Regions from separate parts of the Brasilonema octagenarum UFV-OR1 genome, predicted to be linked through region 3. Evidence: riboswitches for the same ligand, from Rfam matches in the RefSeq annotation. Region 3 holds a riboswitch; each other region holds the start of a gene.
The links. A riboswitch is a leader RNA that binds a small molecule or an ion and turns the genes downstream of it on or off. The one in region 3 is predicted to bind cobalamin.

Region 1 (4,266 bases), on a different contig from region 3:
AAACACCACCAGAATGTACAAACTACTTTGGCATCTCACCAGTAGTAAGTTCTATAAATGTGTGGATGCAAATTGAGTTTATAAGATACGCCATGCTTCTGAACTCCCTTTGATTTAGAGGATGCCCCTTTTTCTTGGAGCTTTTTTGAGAAAAGTGTGATAAATTACCACGCACCTGTACTATCAGCTCGATTATTCCATCGACATTAAACTCACACTTTTCCATATCAAGGAACTTCTTTAATTGATCGAAATTTTCCGAATCACCTACATTTTGATAAAGTTGTATAGTTTGCTCAATAGCTTTCCTGATATGCTCCGATGACTTAAATAATTTTTCTACTTCTTTGTTTTTTGTTTTGCCTTGTCCGTATAAGTCATCTAGATAGAAGTAGAAGTTGATAAAGGAACTTGTGTATCTACCAGAGCTAAAGTCATTACATGCTTCTCGATAGAACGACATTGGCAAAACTAAATGTTGGTGAAGGAGACGATTCTGTACCAGAGATGCTAGCATTCCTGGAGACATTTCTCTGTAGCATTTATTTTCATGAGACTCTTGCTGAAAATCATGCGTTGAAAATTCAAGAGCCTCCTGCTCCTCAAATGATTCAGCTATCCAAGCTCTTTTTGGACTCTCCCAATAGATCTTTTTAATTCCAAACCAAAAGCTACCAAGAGCTTCAATATGTTGCGCGAGATCAACGAGTAAAAAACACAGCGGCGAATCTCGCATATCTATCCGAGTAATCTGGCTTTCTATATCTGAACTAACTTGGGGTAAAAAATCCTGATAATTCTTTACCCTTAGAGCAATGCTTAGCTCCTCTACCACCTTATCTGGACTGAGCATTACTCCGAGGATAAAGTTATCAATCTCTAATTTATATGGTTGGTGGTAAATTGCTTCAGACTCAACTTTGACTATTATCTGATATAGCATTGGCTTTAATGTTTCTGTACATCCTCAGATATCTACTTTAGTAATATGACAAACAAAGTGGTCTTACGGCAAAGCTTATCAGTGGCAGGTCACATATGAGACACAGCCGAAGTTTAAAGCATCCCTTGGCTACAGATCAACAGATCCCTCTTCAGGAAATATAGAGTGAAAATTACAGTATATTTGTGGAGCAAATATACTGTAATTTTATACATCAAGCCCTGTCCACCTGACAAATAACTCGAAAAGATACTCGCTTCCAACTACTTCCTCACCACCCACTGCGTCACCGGCACCATCGGCTTCCACCCCAAAAACCCGCCAATAGGTGCAGCCCGTTGAACAGCAACACGAATCAACTCCCCGCCTACCTGATTGTGCCATTGCAACAACTTCTGCTCACTTTCAATCGTCACAGCATTAGCAACAAAACGCCCTCCCGGACGCAAAGCTTCCCAACACACCTCGAATAAACCTTCTGTTGTTGCACCACCGCCAATAAAGATAGCGTCGGGTTGGGGCAAATCATTCAATGCAGCGGGAGCTTTACCCGCAACAATTTGTAAATAAGGTGTACCAAGGGCGGCGGCGTTGTCAGCAATATATTGTAGTCGGGTGGAGTTTTGTTCTATGGCGATCGCCCGACACCGAGAATGACTCCGCATCCACTCAATACCAATCGAACCACACCCCGCACCCACATCCCACAACAACTGTCCCGGTGTGGGAGCTAAAGCAGAAAGTGTTATTGCTCGCACTTCGCGCTTAGTCAACTGTCCATCATGATGATACGCATCATCTGGTAGTCCTGCTAACCGAGGTAAGGGGAAAACTCCAGCATCAGCAATACACTCTACAGCGATCGTATTCAAATCAGCTATTTCTGTTGTCGTCCATGAAGCGGCTGTGCCTGCGATAATTCTCTCCTGATAACCGCCCATATGTTCTAGGACGGTAATTTTACTATCACTAAAACCCCGCTTTGTCAAGATTTCAGCGACAATTGCTGGGGTTTCCTTGCCTTCGCTTAAAATCAGAAGACGTGCTCCTGGGTAGATAGCCGCTTGGATGAGAGCAGGAGGACGAGCGTTTAAGCTTAATGTCTCTACTTCAGTGAGTGACCATCCTAGTCTGGCACAAGCAAGGCTGAAGGATGAAGGGGCGGGGATGATAGTCATCTCAGAAATAGGAATCTGGCGGGAGAGAGTGACACCGATACCAAAGCACATGGGATCGCCACTTGCCAAAACGCATACAGATTGACCCCGGCGACGGAGAATTTCTTCTATAGAATGACTGATGGGGGAAGTCCAAATGAGTTTTTCTCGTGAATCGTCTGGTGGTAACATGGCGAGATGGCGTTTTCCCCCGACTATCACTTGTGCATGTTCAAGGAGAGAATAGGCAATCGCACTCAATCCCGATAGCCCATCCTCACCAATACCCACTACCGATAACCATTTCTGCATCTGGCGACTAATGGAAGAATCAAGAAGATTTGGCAAAAAGAAGTATGGCTATTATCTCATGCTAAACTACACACTTGGAGTCGGGAAAGTCCGGTGAAATTCCGGTACTGTGCCGCAGCTGTAATCCGATTTTGCTAGTGCTTAGTAGTTGATAAAACAGCTAACAACCAACAAATTCGGTTAGTCAGAATGCTGACTCCAAGGGTGTCTTGTACACACAGTTGTTATCTGCTCTCTGCGTCGCACGGGGAAGGAGTTGTAGGCGTGTCTGGTTGTCCTGGTCTTTTTTATCAAACGTCCGCGCGAGATGGTATTTTATCTCGCATCCGTGTACCTGGAGGAATACTGACTAGTCAGCAGTTTCGTGTCATCGCTGACTTAGCTGACGAGTTGGGAACTGGTTACACTAATATTACCAATCGTGCCAACCTCCAAATCCGTGCAATCCGTACAGAGATTCCGGCTAAATTTTTAAGAGTCCTACAAGATATTGGTATAGCTTCAGCCGTTCCAGAGGTTGATCATCTCCGCAATATCATGGGTAGTCCCACGTCTGGCATCGACTTATACGAATTAATTGATACTCGACCTCTCATCAGCAAATTAGATCACTACATTACCACTCACCCAGAGCTAGCGCCACTTTCACCTAAATTCAGCGTTGCTTTTGATGGCGGTGGTTCTGTGTCGATTGGCGAACGATCAAACGATATCGCCCTGACTGCGGTTATGGTTGATAATAACGTTTACTTCCGGTTCAAACTGAACTTGGGTACATCGCTGTTTGAACCATTTATTGATACAGACATCCTGCTAAAACCAGAAGAGTGTGTTGAGGTTGTAGGTGCATTGGCACAAGTCTATTTGCAGCATCTCACACTAGAGATTGGAAACACAATTCCTCATCGCAAGTCACGTCAGCCACGTTTTTGGGAGATTTTGAACAACTTAGGTATAGAAAGATTTCTTCAAGAAGTTGAACGTCATCTTCCCTATCCACTACGGCGTTTTTCTGTGAAAAGCAGTCATACACAAATTAAGGAGGAATATAGAGATATTGGATGCAATGTCTATTCTAAATACCAACACATAGGTGTCCATCCCCAACGACACAAAGGATTGTCCTACATTGGTGTTGTCGTACCAGTTGGTAGATTAAATACTTTACAAATACGTGGGTTAGCGGATATAGCTGAAACCTATGCTAATGCTACACTTAGGCTGACACCTTGGCAAAATCTTTTGATATCAGATATTCCTCAACAGTGGATTCCCAAGATACAAAGTAAAATTGAAAACTTAGGATTGCATTGGTCTGCAACTAATATTCGCAGTGCCCTAGTTGCTTGCGCTGGTAACACCGGATGTGCGTCTTCAGCAACAGATACCAAAAATCATGCCCTAGCATTAGCGCAATACTTGAATGATCGCGTTATTCTTGACCAACCAGTCAACATTCACTTCACAGGTTGCGAAAAATCCTGTGCTCAGCATAGCAGGAGCGATATTGCTCTTGTTGGTTTCAATATTGAAGATAAAGGGGAAGTGGTGGAAGGTTATAAAGTCTGCGTAGGTGATGGTGATAGTCACGAAAAATTTGGACGAGAACTTTACGGTTGGGTGTCCTTTACAGAATTACCTTCACTGCTAGAGCGAATGTTGCAAATATATATGGCAGAACGTGATGCTTCCAATACATCATTTGGTGAATTTGTCAACCAATATGTAATTGCAGACTTGCAACGGTTGTTTGATAAATAAGAGTAGTTAGTGGTTAATAAACAAACAACTAACAACTACCGCCTTCCCCTACAAAATTACCTATCTTTTTCTTGGGGTTCTTGGCACGCCAGG
Region 2 (4,266 bases), on a different contig from region 3:
GTTCCGCTTGCCCAACCTTGAAGATTCCTCTTTTGTATTTCAGCATCTTTGGGGTTTTTCTGCCAATGAGCAATTTGCTCAAAAGGTGTACGTTGATGCCTTAAACATAACTCAATACCAACTGGCAATTTTGCTAGTCGTTCTATATATTGCAATGGCTCTTGTCTACATTTTTAACCGAACATTGAAGTTACAGTTGATCTGGCCTCTAAAGCTTGTTTTCGTACCTTTGTGTTTCTACAGTGTTTTGTTACTCGCTCCTGAAGGCAGTTTACCTTACATATATTTTGACTTCTAAGGGAACAGGGAAAGAGTGTTTCTTTTACTTGTAGCACTGATGCACTGACCGTGGGATGCTTTGATCTGATTGTTAATAAACAGATAATTTTAGGTTTATATTTTCTTTGGTAGATAACACATTCTAAAAGTTATCGTTATGTTTCTATGAATAACTTTACTTTTGTTAAAGAAAATATAATATGTAACAAAGTATTAAATAAGCACTTCAGTTTAAGTGAATTGATCTAAATTTATAAATGACAGGTAAATCACTGACTTACCTGATAAATAAGACTCAAAAAGTTTATCGCACTTATAACAACAATGACCACAACAATACAACGTCGCGAAAGCGGTAACGTATGGGAGCGGTTCTGCCAGTGGATCACCTCCACGGAAAATCGCGTATATGTAGGTTGGTTCGGTGTACTGATGGTTCCCACCCTCCTCTCCGCTACCATCTGTTTCATCATCGCTTTTATCGCAGCACCTCCCGTTGACATCGACGGAATCCGTGAGCCAGTTGCAGGTTCCTTAATCTATGGAAACAACATCATCTCTGGTGCTGTTGTTCCTTCCTCCAACGCCATCGGCTTGCACTTCTACCCCATCTGGGAAGCAGCTTCCTTAGATGAGTGGTTGTACAACGGTGGTCCATACCAGCTCGTCGCATTCCACTTCCTTATTGGCATATTCTGCTGGTTAGGTCGTCAGTGGGAGTTATCCTACCGCTTAGGTATGCGTCCCTGGATTTGCGTAGCTTACTCTGCACCTGTTGCAGCAGCAACCTCCGTATTCCTGATTTACCCCCTCGGACAAGGTTCCTTCTCTGATGGTATGCCTCTGGGTATTGCTGGAACCTTCAACTTCATGTTGGTGTTCCAAGCAGAGCACAACATCTTGATGCACCCCTTCCACATGCTCGGCGTTGCAGGTGTCTTCGGTGGTTCACTGTTCAGTGCAATGCACGGTTCTTTGGTCACCTCCTCCTTGGTTCGTGAAACAACCGAAACCGAATCTCAGAACTACGGTTACGTCTTCGGTCAAGAAGAAGAAACCTACAACATCGTTGCTGCTCACGGCTACTTTGGTCGCTTAATCTTCCAATACGCTTCCTTTAACAACAGCCGCAGCTTGCACTTCTTCCTGGCTGCATGGCCTGTCATCGGTATCTGGTTCACCTCACTGGGTATCAGCACCATGGCATTCAACCTCAACGGTTTCAACTTCAACCAATCGTTGATTGATTCTCAAGGTCGTGTGATTGGTTCTTGGGCAGATGTGCTCAACCGCGCTAACTTGGGTATGGAAGTAATGCACGAGCGTAACGCTCACAACTTCCCCCTCGACTTAGCTAGCACAGAAGTTGCTCCAGTAGCACTTTCTGCTCCTGCGATCAACGGCTAATTCTTAATAGCCTAAGGACGCGATGTCTCGCGTCCTCTACAAGTGAAAAGCGCCCTTCTCGAATAAGAGGGGCGCTTTTTCATTTGATTAATAGATGGGAGTCAAAAATGGATGCAGCGCATGCTCACAATTTGCAGCTCGATAATTGTGGTGACATCGAAAAAGTCAAAGCTACTGATAAATAAGGGTTTTCGCCTATCGCTGTATTTGCAATATAACAACAAGCTAAATGCAACAATTCTTATTTGCATTGATATATTGAGCATGGTAAATTACAGCAAATCCTAGGTTCTGATGGGGTTCAGCCATCAGAGGTAACGGGGAAAGTATGCCTGCGCCACGCCGTAGGCAAACGGTGAAAATCCGACACTGTCCCGCAGCTGTGATGAGACTCAAAATTTTTGTCTCTAAGTCAGAATGCCCGCCTGAGGTAAGAAACATAAAATCGTCTGCGAGGTACAGATGCTAAATATTCTTTTTAATTGCCGTTGTGCGGTAAAAGTCGTTGTGTCTAGTATGAGTGCAATGACGACTTTGATATTGTGGAACTATGCTGTGTGTGCTGGAGAAATTGCACAACCAGAAAAAATAGCACAAAGCATAAGTCCGCCAACAAATGAACAAGAACCCCCTATTGAAATTACAGTCACAGGTAAAGTGTTGAATCAGCCTGTTTTCTCTCCCTTTCGTCGAGAGGGGACAGTGAAAGATTCTACCCGTCCAGTCTACGTCATTACAGGTGAAGAAATGGAAGCGCAGGGTGCGCGAACCGTCAGAGAAGCGCTACGATTTCTCCCCGGAATCTTACCTGATGGAACAGTAGGGACAGAAGTGAACGCATTAAGCGGTCAATTTATCCGGGGTTCTAACTCCGAACAAGTATTGATTTTACTAGATGGGAGACCGATTAATAATCTTGGTGGCGGTGGTTTTGACCTTTCAGAAATCACCACAAACAACATTGAACGAGTAGAAGTTTTACCTGGAGGAGGTTCCACCCTATACGGTTCCGATGCGGTGGGTGGAGTGATTAACATTATTACTCGTCGTCCGACAGAGAAAGTGACAACACAAGCGGGAGTGACTCTGGGTGCGTACGGACTCAATGAACAGACTATCCAGAATAGCGGGAAAATAGGTGATATTTCTTGGGTTGTGGGATATAACCGCACCGAAGCAGATAACAATTATCCTTTTTCCATCCCAGAAGCCAACTTTGAAGGAACCAGGAAAAACAATGACACTCTCTACAACAACTTTAATGTTAAGTTGGAGGCGAATTTAGGAAAACGCAATACTCTTACTGTCTCAAGCCTATACTTAAACAAAAATCAAGGAGTTCCAGGAGGAGTCCCCATACCCGAACCTCAGTTTGGACAAGGTTATTTTAACTCCTTGACTGACAACAATCGCAAATACACAGACCAAGTTCTCACCGATTTAACCTGGAACTCAAAACTAGGAGGAGGAAACGATTCCCTAATCACAGCAAGAGTTTACGCCGATTTTCTCAATACTCGTTTTGAGAATCGTAGTGGGACACTTTCATCCCAGCGACGATTTGATAACGAGCAAACCTCTTACGGAATTCAAACACAACACAGTTGGAAATTTGCGAAAAATCAAACCTTAGTCTACGGTTTTGATTACCGCAACACTTCAGCACGTAACAGCACCTTCAACTATTCCACTGAACAACAAACCCTCAGCTACGACGATAGCCTTGATCAAGGAGCGCTTTTTGCCAGATATGAAATCAACTTTACTCCTAGCTTCAGTGTCAATTTAGGCTTACGCCAAGATTTTAGTTCTTTAGCAGATGGCTCTTTTACATCACCTAGTGTAGGCGCACGCTGGACAATTTCTGACTCCACTAACCTTAGAGCTAACTATATCAGGAATTTCCGCGCACCGACTCTTTTCAATTTATATGCAAGAGGTTCTACTTTCGTTGGTAATCCGAATTTGAAATCAGAAAATGGTGATAGTTATGATATAGGAATTGACCAAAAACTGTGGGATTTTGGTTTGTTGCGCTTAACCTTTTTCAGCAATACCATATCAGATTTAATTGCCTATAACTTTGCTGTTCCTGTCGCCACATATGAAAATCTTGGCTTAGTGCGCACCACTGGAATTGAAGCTGCTTTGAATGTACAACTTGCGAAAAATGTCTATGCTTTCGTTAATTATACACTCAATGACCCACGCATTAAAGAGAGCGTTAACTCTACCGAAAAAGACAAAGAATTAAGATTTGCAGGTGCAGATAGTTTAAATTTGGGAATTTCTTATGAAACACCTCAAGGCTTATATGCAGGAATACTCATGCACTCCCTCGGTTCATATCCTACCAACAATACCAACACAGAATCTTTGTCCGGGTATACGACTTTTGATTTCAAAACACGAATTCCGCTGAGTGATAACTTGGTACTGACTGGTAGTGTAGACAATATCTTGAATCAGAGATACCAATTATTTCCAGGCTTTCCCGATGCAGGGAGAGTTTTTCAAGTAGGTTTAAATGCCACATTTTAGATGGTAGTAAAATACTAATTAGTAGTGAATCATTCCTCT
Region 3 (4,266 bases):
GCTTCAGTGGTACAACCAGGAGTGTCATCTTTGGGGTAGAAATAAAGGACCACCCATTGACCAGAGAAATCACCTAGACTAAGTTGGTTACCGTCTTGATCTATCGCAGAGAAATCAGGAGGTTTTTGCCCCTGTTGAGGTATGTTGTTCACCATACAATTATCTAGATAATATCTTTAACAGAATACTAGAAACTCGGTTTCTCAAAGAACCCGAGTTTTTGTGTTGCGATTATCTTACTTTTTGATTATTTCAAAGTAACTTTTTCATTTTCGCCAACATTGGGTTTTTCTCCTGTTGTCATCGCCTTCACCAGTGCAATTGTGTGCGCGACAAAACTCGAAGGAGCATCCCAATACTCAGCCTTTTCTACACTAACTTTGAGCAAAGCAATATCAGGTTCATCTAGTTCCTTGGGAAACCAAGCTTTTAGTTGTGGTTTCCACAGCTGCTGTAGTTTGTTGCGATCGCGTACCAATTGAGCTGAACCCGACACTGAAACATAGCTCTGCTTTTGTGGATCAGAAAAACTGACGTTGACTCGCTCTTGCTGCTCAATTTCTCTTACCTTATGAGAACTGGCGTAGGTAAAGAACCAAAGATCGCCATCAGGTTCGACCTCTGAGTTAATTGACATCGGACGACTGCGCAAAGTCCCGTCTTCATCTACTGTAGTCAGCATCCCAATGTCAATATCTTTGATCAGTTCACGTAGCTTCTTAATTTGTTCGTTGCGGTTTTCTGAATCTGTCATTTTTCCTACTCTTGTCTGTACTATCTAGTTTGAATATGAGCACTTTACTGCAAGTCAATTCTAGGCACACTAAAGCTCTCTTATAGTGTTAGCGCTTGCATACAACAGTGACTTGAGTCCAAAGGTGGAGTTTAGCCGCCAGAAGAGGTACGTAAATGGAGGTAAATAAACAAAAAAAGCTATTCTTGATACTTCATAAACACAACAGGAACTTTTATCAACTTCTTTGCTAATTGAGATAATCCAAACTTGCGTTTGAGAGATGGTGGTAACTCCTCAAAGGAAATTGCCACAAAACCAAAGCGACTGTAAAACTGCGCCAGTTTCTCACCCAGACACTCTAAATAAAGTGGTTGAGTCGCCTGGGTAATCAAATGCTGTGTCAGAAAACTCCCCAAACCTCGACTTCTCCAAGCTGGTAAGACAACCAAACTACCGAGTTCTTGGGCACCAGAGAAGTTGCGTAATTGTCCGCAAGCGATTAATTGCTTGTTACATTCTATTACCCAGAATTGCTGCCATCGTATTTGGGTAGGGTCAAGTTTTGCGCGCAGTACCAACAACCGAATAGACCAGATATCCTCAGATGTTGCACTGCGAAGCGTACACTCAGTTGGCAAGGACACATTGTTCTGTTTCATAGTTTTTCTTGATTAATGTCACGCTTAAGGAATTTATCCACTGGCTTATATAGCGGTTCTCATTTGAATCACATACACCACTACGAATAATGTAGAGCACGTAAATGTAACGTCTCTACAGTTGTGTATTGCACGCAACCGAGAAGCGCTATGTTTCAACTGTATCCACTTGTTTTGGCGTGACAGATCAGTTGCAAAACAAAGCAATTATAAGGAAGGCGATGCTCCAGCAGGGAGCCGCGCAAGGCGCGATCGCTCACAATCAGCCTCTTGCAAAAGTCAAATTTGGTCAAAAAACCACGCAGGACTCGTGGAAAAACGATGACTTTCCCAAGATTGTGATTGACGACATTTGTGGGATAGAAGTATGGTAAGGTATTGTTATAAAGTCGGTTCTAATGGGGGTCAGCCATTAGAGGTAAGGGGGAAAGTCCGGTGTAAATCCGGCGCTGTCCCGCAACTGTAAAGGAGATAAGTATCTCTCAGCCAGGATGCCCGCCGAAGTTAACTTGTTAGTTCTGCACGTCTGCGAGGTACAGATGAACAATCCCATGAATGTTTTTACAAATTTATACAATTTGCCAGCTTCACGTTCTCATAGTGGCACAGATGCATTCAAGATGATGTCTTGCTACAATAGGCACGGATATACGATTAGTTGACGGTAAAAATTACGACTCTAGGTATAGCTCTCATTCGTACTAGTTTTTTCTAGGTGTAAATGTTTAGAGTTGTTCTTGATAGTTAAGAATTCTTTGCAATAGTTTTCACACAGTCAGCAGGGCTGGACTTTGGTGTTGGCAACACTGTGTGAGATTTGCGGTTTGAACTTCCTCCCATACACTTCAAAATCAATGATCAACAAACAACATACTTTATTTGTTTGCAGGACTTGTGCTAGTACCTGGCAAGACGGCAAGCGAGTTGGTGAAAGTGGTGGTCAACAACTACTACAGCAGCTTCAGGAACTTGCGCAAAACTGGGAATTGCGAAATAATTTCCCAATTCAGGGAGTTGAATGCATGAGTGCTTGTAATCGCTCTTGTGTCATTGCCTTTGCTGCCCAAGATAAATTAACCTATCTCTTTGGCGATTTGCCAGTTGACAGTAGCGCCGAAGCCATTCTGCAATGTGCCAGTCAATACTACGCTAAACCCGATGGTTCACTGCCTTGGTCAGAACGACCCCAAGCACTGAAAAAGGGGATTTTGGCAAAGATTCCACCACTTAATTAAGTGGGCGAAATTAAACCTAACTTGTTGTTCATTGAGGACTGATACCAAATCCGGATCTAATACCCCCTTTGTTATTTAGTCCGCGTAGGCGGACTTTGTTTGTGTAGTCAAGCCAGTGCGTTGGGCAGCTTTGCCGACTTGTAAGCGCAAGGCGCACGCTACGCGAACGCGCAGCGTCTCCGCAGGAGTTAGCACCTGGCGCGCGATTTCTAATCGCCTGGGTTAAAAGGGGGTTAGAAAAGCGGATTTCGGTATGACTAAAAGTTCTCAGTTCCCAATCCCTAGAGCGCCGGTACATTAATCCCAAAAACCCGGTTTATTTGAGTTGAGTATACGAGATCTCAAGTTTTTCGACAGAGAGAAACCGGGTTTTTTGCCTCCTTTTTGACTACTGTAGCGGCGCTGTAGTACCCAAATCATTAGTTTTCATTAATAAGATAAACTCATGCAGATTAAAAGTGCAACATTAGGCTATCCCCGTATTGGTAAAAATAGGGAAGTCAAGAAATCACTAGAAGCCTTTTGGAGTGGAAAGATAGCAGCAGAATCGTTGTTACAAACAGTAACAGAAGTTGAAGAAGCTAACTGGAAAACCCAGTTAGATGCAGGAATTGAAAAAATTGGGATTGGAGATACCAGACTCTACGATCATGTACTTGACTGGGCGTTTCGTTTTGGTTTAATTCCCGAACCCTTCCAACAGTTTTCCGGCTTAGAACGCTACTTTGCAATGGCACGAGGGAAAGAAGGAATTCCCGCTCTTGAAATGACAAAGTGGTTCGATACTAACTATCACTATCTTGTCCCTGAAATCGCCTCAGAAATCCTGTCAGCAGATTTCAGCGACTTTTTACAAACAGTCCAGCGCGCCCAAAAGATATTAGGTAAAAGGGCAATCCCCATTATACTTAGTCCCTGTACACTCCTGCGCTTAAGCAAACTAGAATCAAATATTGACGAGGCGGTATCAAAGCTAATACCACTCTACATTAACCTACTCACAGAACTGAAAAATCTGGGAGTAGACGAAGTGCAAATGCACGAACCTGCCTTAGTTTTGGGTGATGCCAATTCCTGGAAAAAACACTTTCAAACAGTTTATAACTCACTTGAGTCTGTAGAACTACCCCTACACCTAGTTACTTACTTTGATGATTTAGGGGAAACCTATCCTTGGGTGATAGAATTACCAGTCAGCGCAATTAGTTTGGACTTCACTCGCGGACGAAACTTAGAGTTAATCAAAACTTACGGTTTCCCTGAAGATAAGCGACTGGGATTAGGAATTATAGATGCCAGAAACATTTGGCAAATTCGTCCAGAACAAGTTCTCTCCGTATTGCAAGAGATTGTAGACAATTTACATGTAAAGTCTCTAGATATTCAGCCATCAGCTTCTTTGCAGTTTGTTCCCTACGATGCTAAAGGAGAAAAACAACTGCCATCAGCATTAAGAAATGTTTTAAGTTTTGCAGAACAGAAACTTCAAGAAGTGGTGTTATTGGCTCGAACAATCATAGGAGACAATACCAAAACAGAGCAAGAATTTCTTGAGTCAAGCTGGAGTCAATTCGAGCAGTTTAGTCCAGTAAATCACTCAATTCAAGAAAGAAGAAAAACTCTGAAGATTGATGAT

Region 1: another riboswitch for cobalamin. It lies ahead of cobG (precorrin-3B synthase); the one in region 3 lies ahead of AC5590_RS03260 (DUF1636 domain-containing protein).
Region 2: another riboswitch for cobalamin. It lies ahead of AC5590_RS34330 (TonB-dependent receptor plug domain-containing protein); the one in region 3 lies ahead of AC5590_RS03260 (DUF1636 domain-containing protein).

What each region holds. Positions count from the first base shown of each region.
Region 1 is NZ_CAWPKW010000310.1:9,968-14,233, reverse strand. It holds gene AC5590_RS27465 (hypothetical protein) at 23-943, opposite strand; gene cbiE (precorrin-6y C5,15-methyltransferase (decarboxylating) subunit CbiE) at 1,207-2,412, opposite strand; cobalamin riboswitch at 2,473-2,627, shown strand; gene cobG (precorrin-3B synthase) at 2,677-4,173, shown strand.
Region 2 is NZ_CAWPKW010000390.1:11,951-16,216, reverse strand. It holds gene AC5590_RS34340 (MBOAT family O-acyltransferase) at 1-298, shown strand, start outside; gene psbA (photosystem II q(b) protein) at 604-1,686, shown strand; cobalamin riboswitch at 1,956-2,129, shown strand; gene AC5590_RS34330 (TonB-dependent receptor plug domain-containing protein) at 2,149-4,227, shown strand.
Region 3 is NZ_CAWPKW010000047.1:1,430-5,695, forward strand. It holds gene bcp (thioredoxin-dependent thiol peroxidase) at 1-152, opposite strand, end outside; gene AC5590_RS03245 (pyridoxamine 5'-phosphate oxidase family protein) at 248-754, opposite strand; gene AC5590_RS03250 (GNAT family N-acetyltransferase) at 934-1,395, opposite strand; gene AC5590_RS03255 (hypothetical protein) at 1,575-1,769, shown strand; cobalamin riboswitch at 1,769-1,912, shown strand; gene AC5590_RS03260 (DUF1636 domain-containing protein) at 2,250-2,630, shown strand; gene metE (5-methyltetrahydropteroyltriglutamate--homocysteine S-methyltransferase) at 3,076-4,266, shown strand, end outside.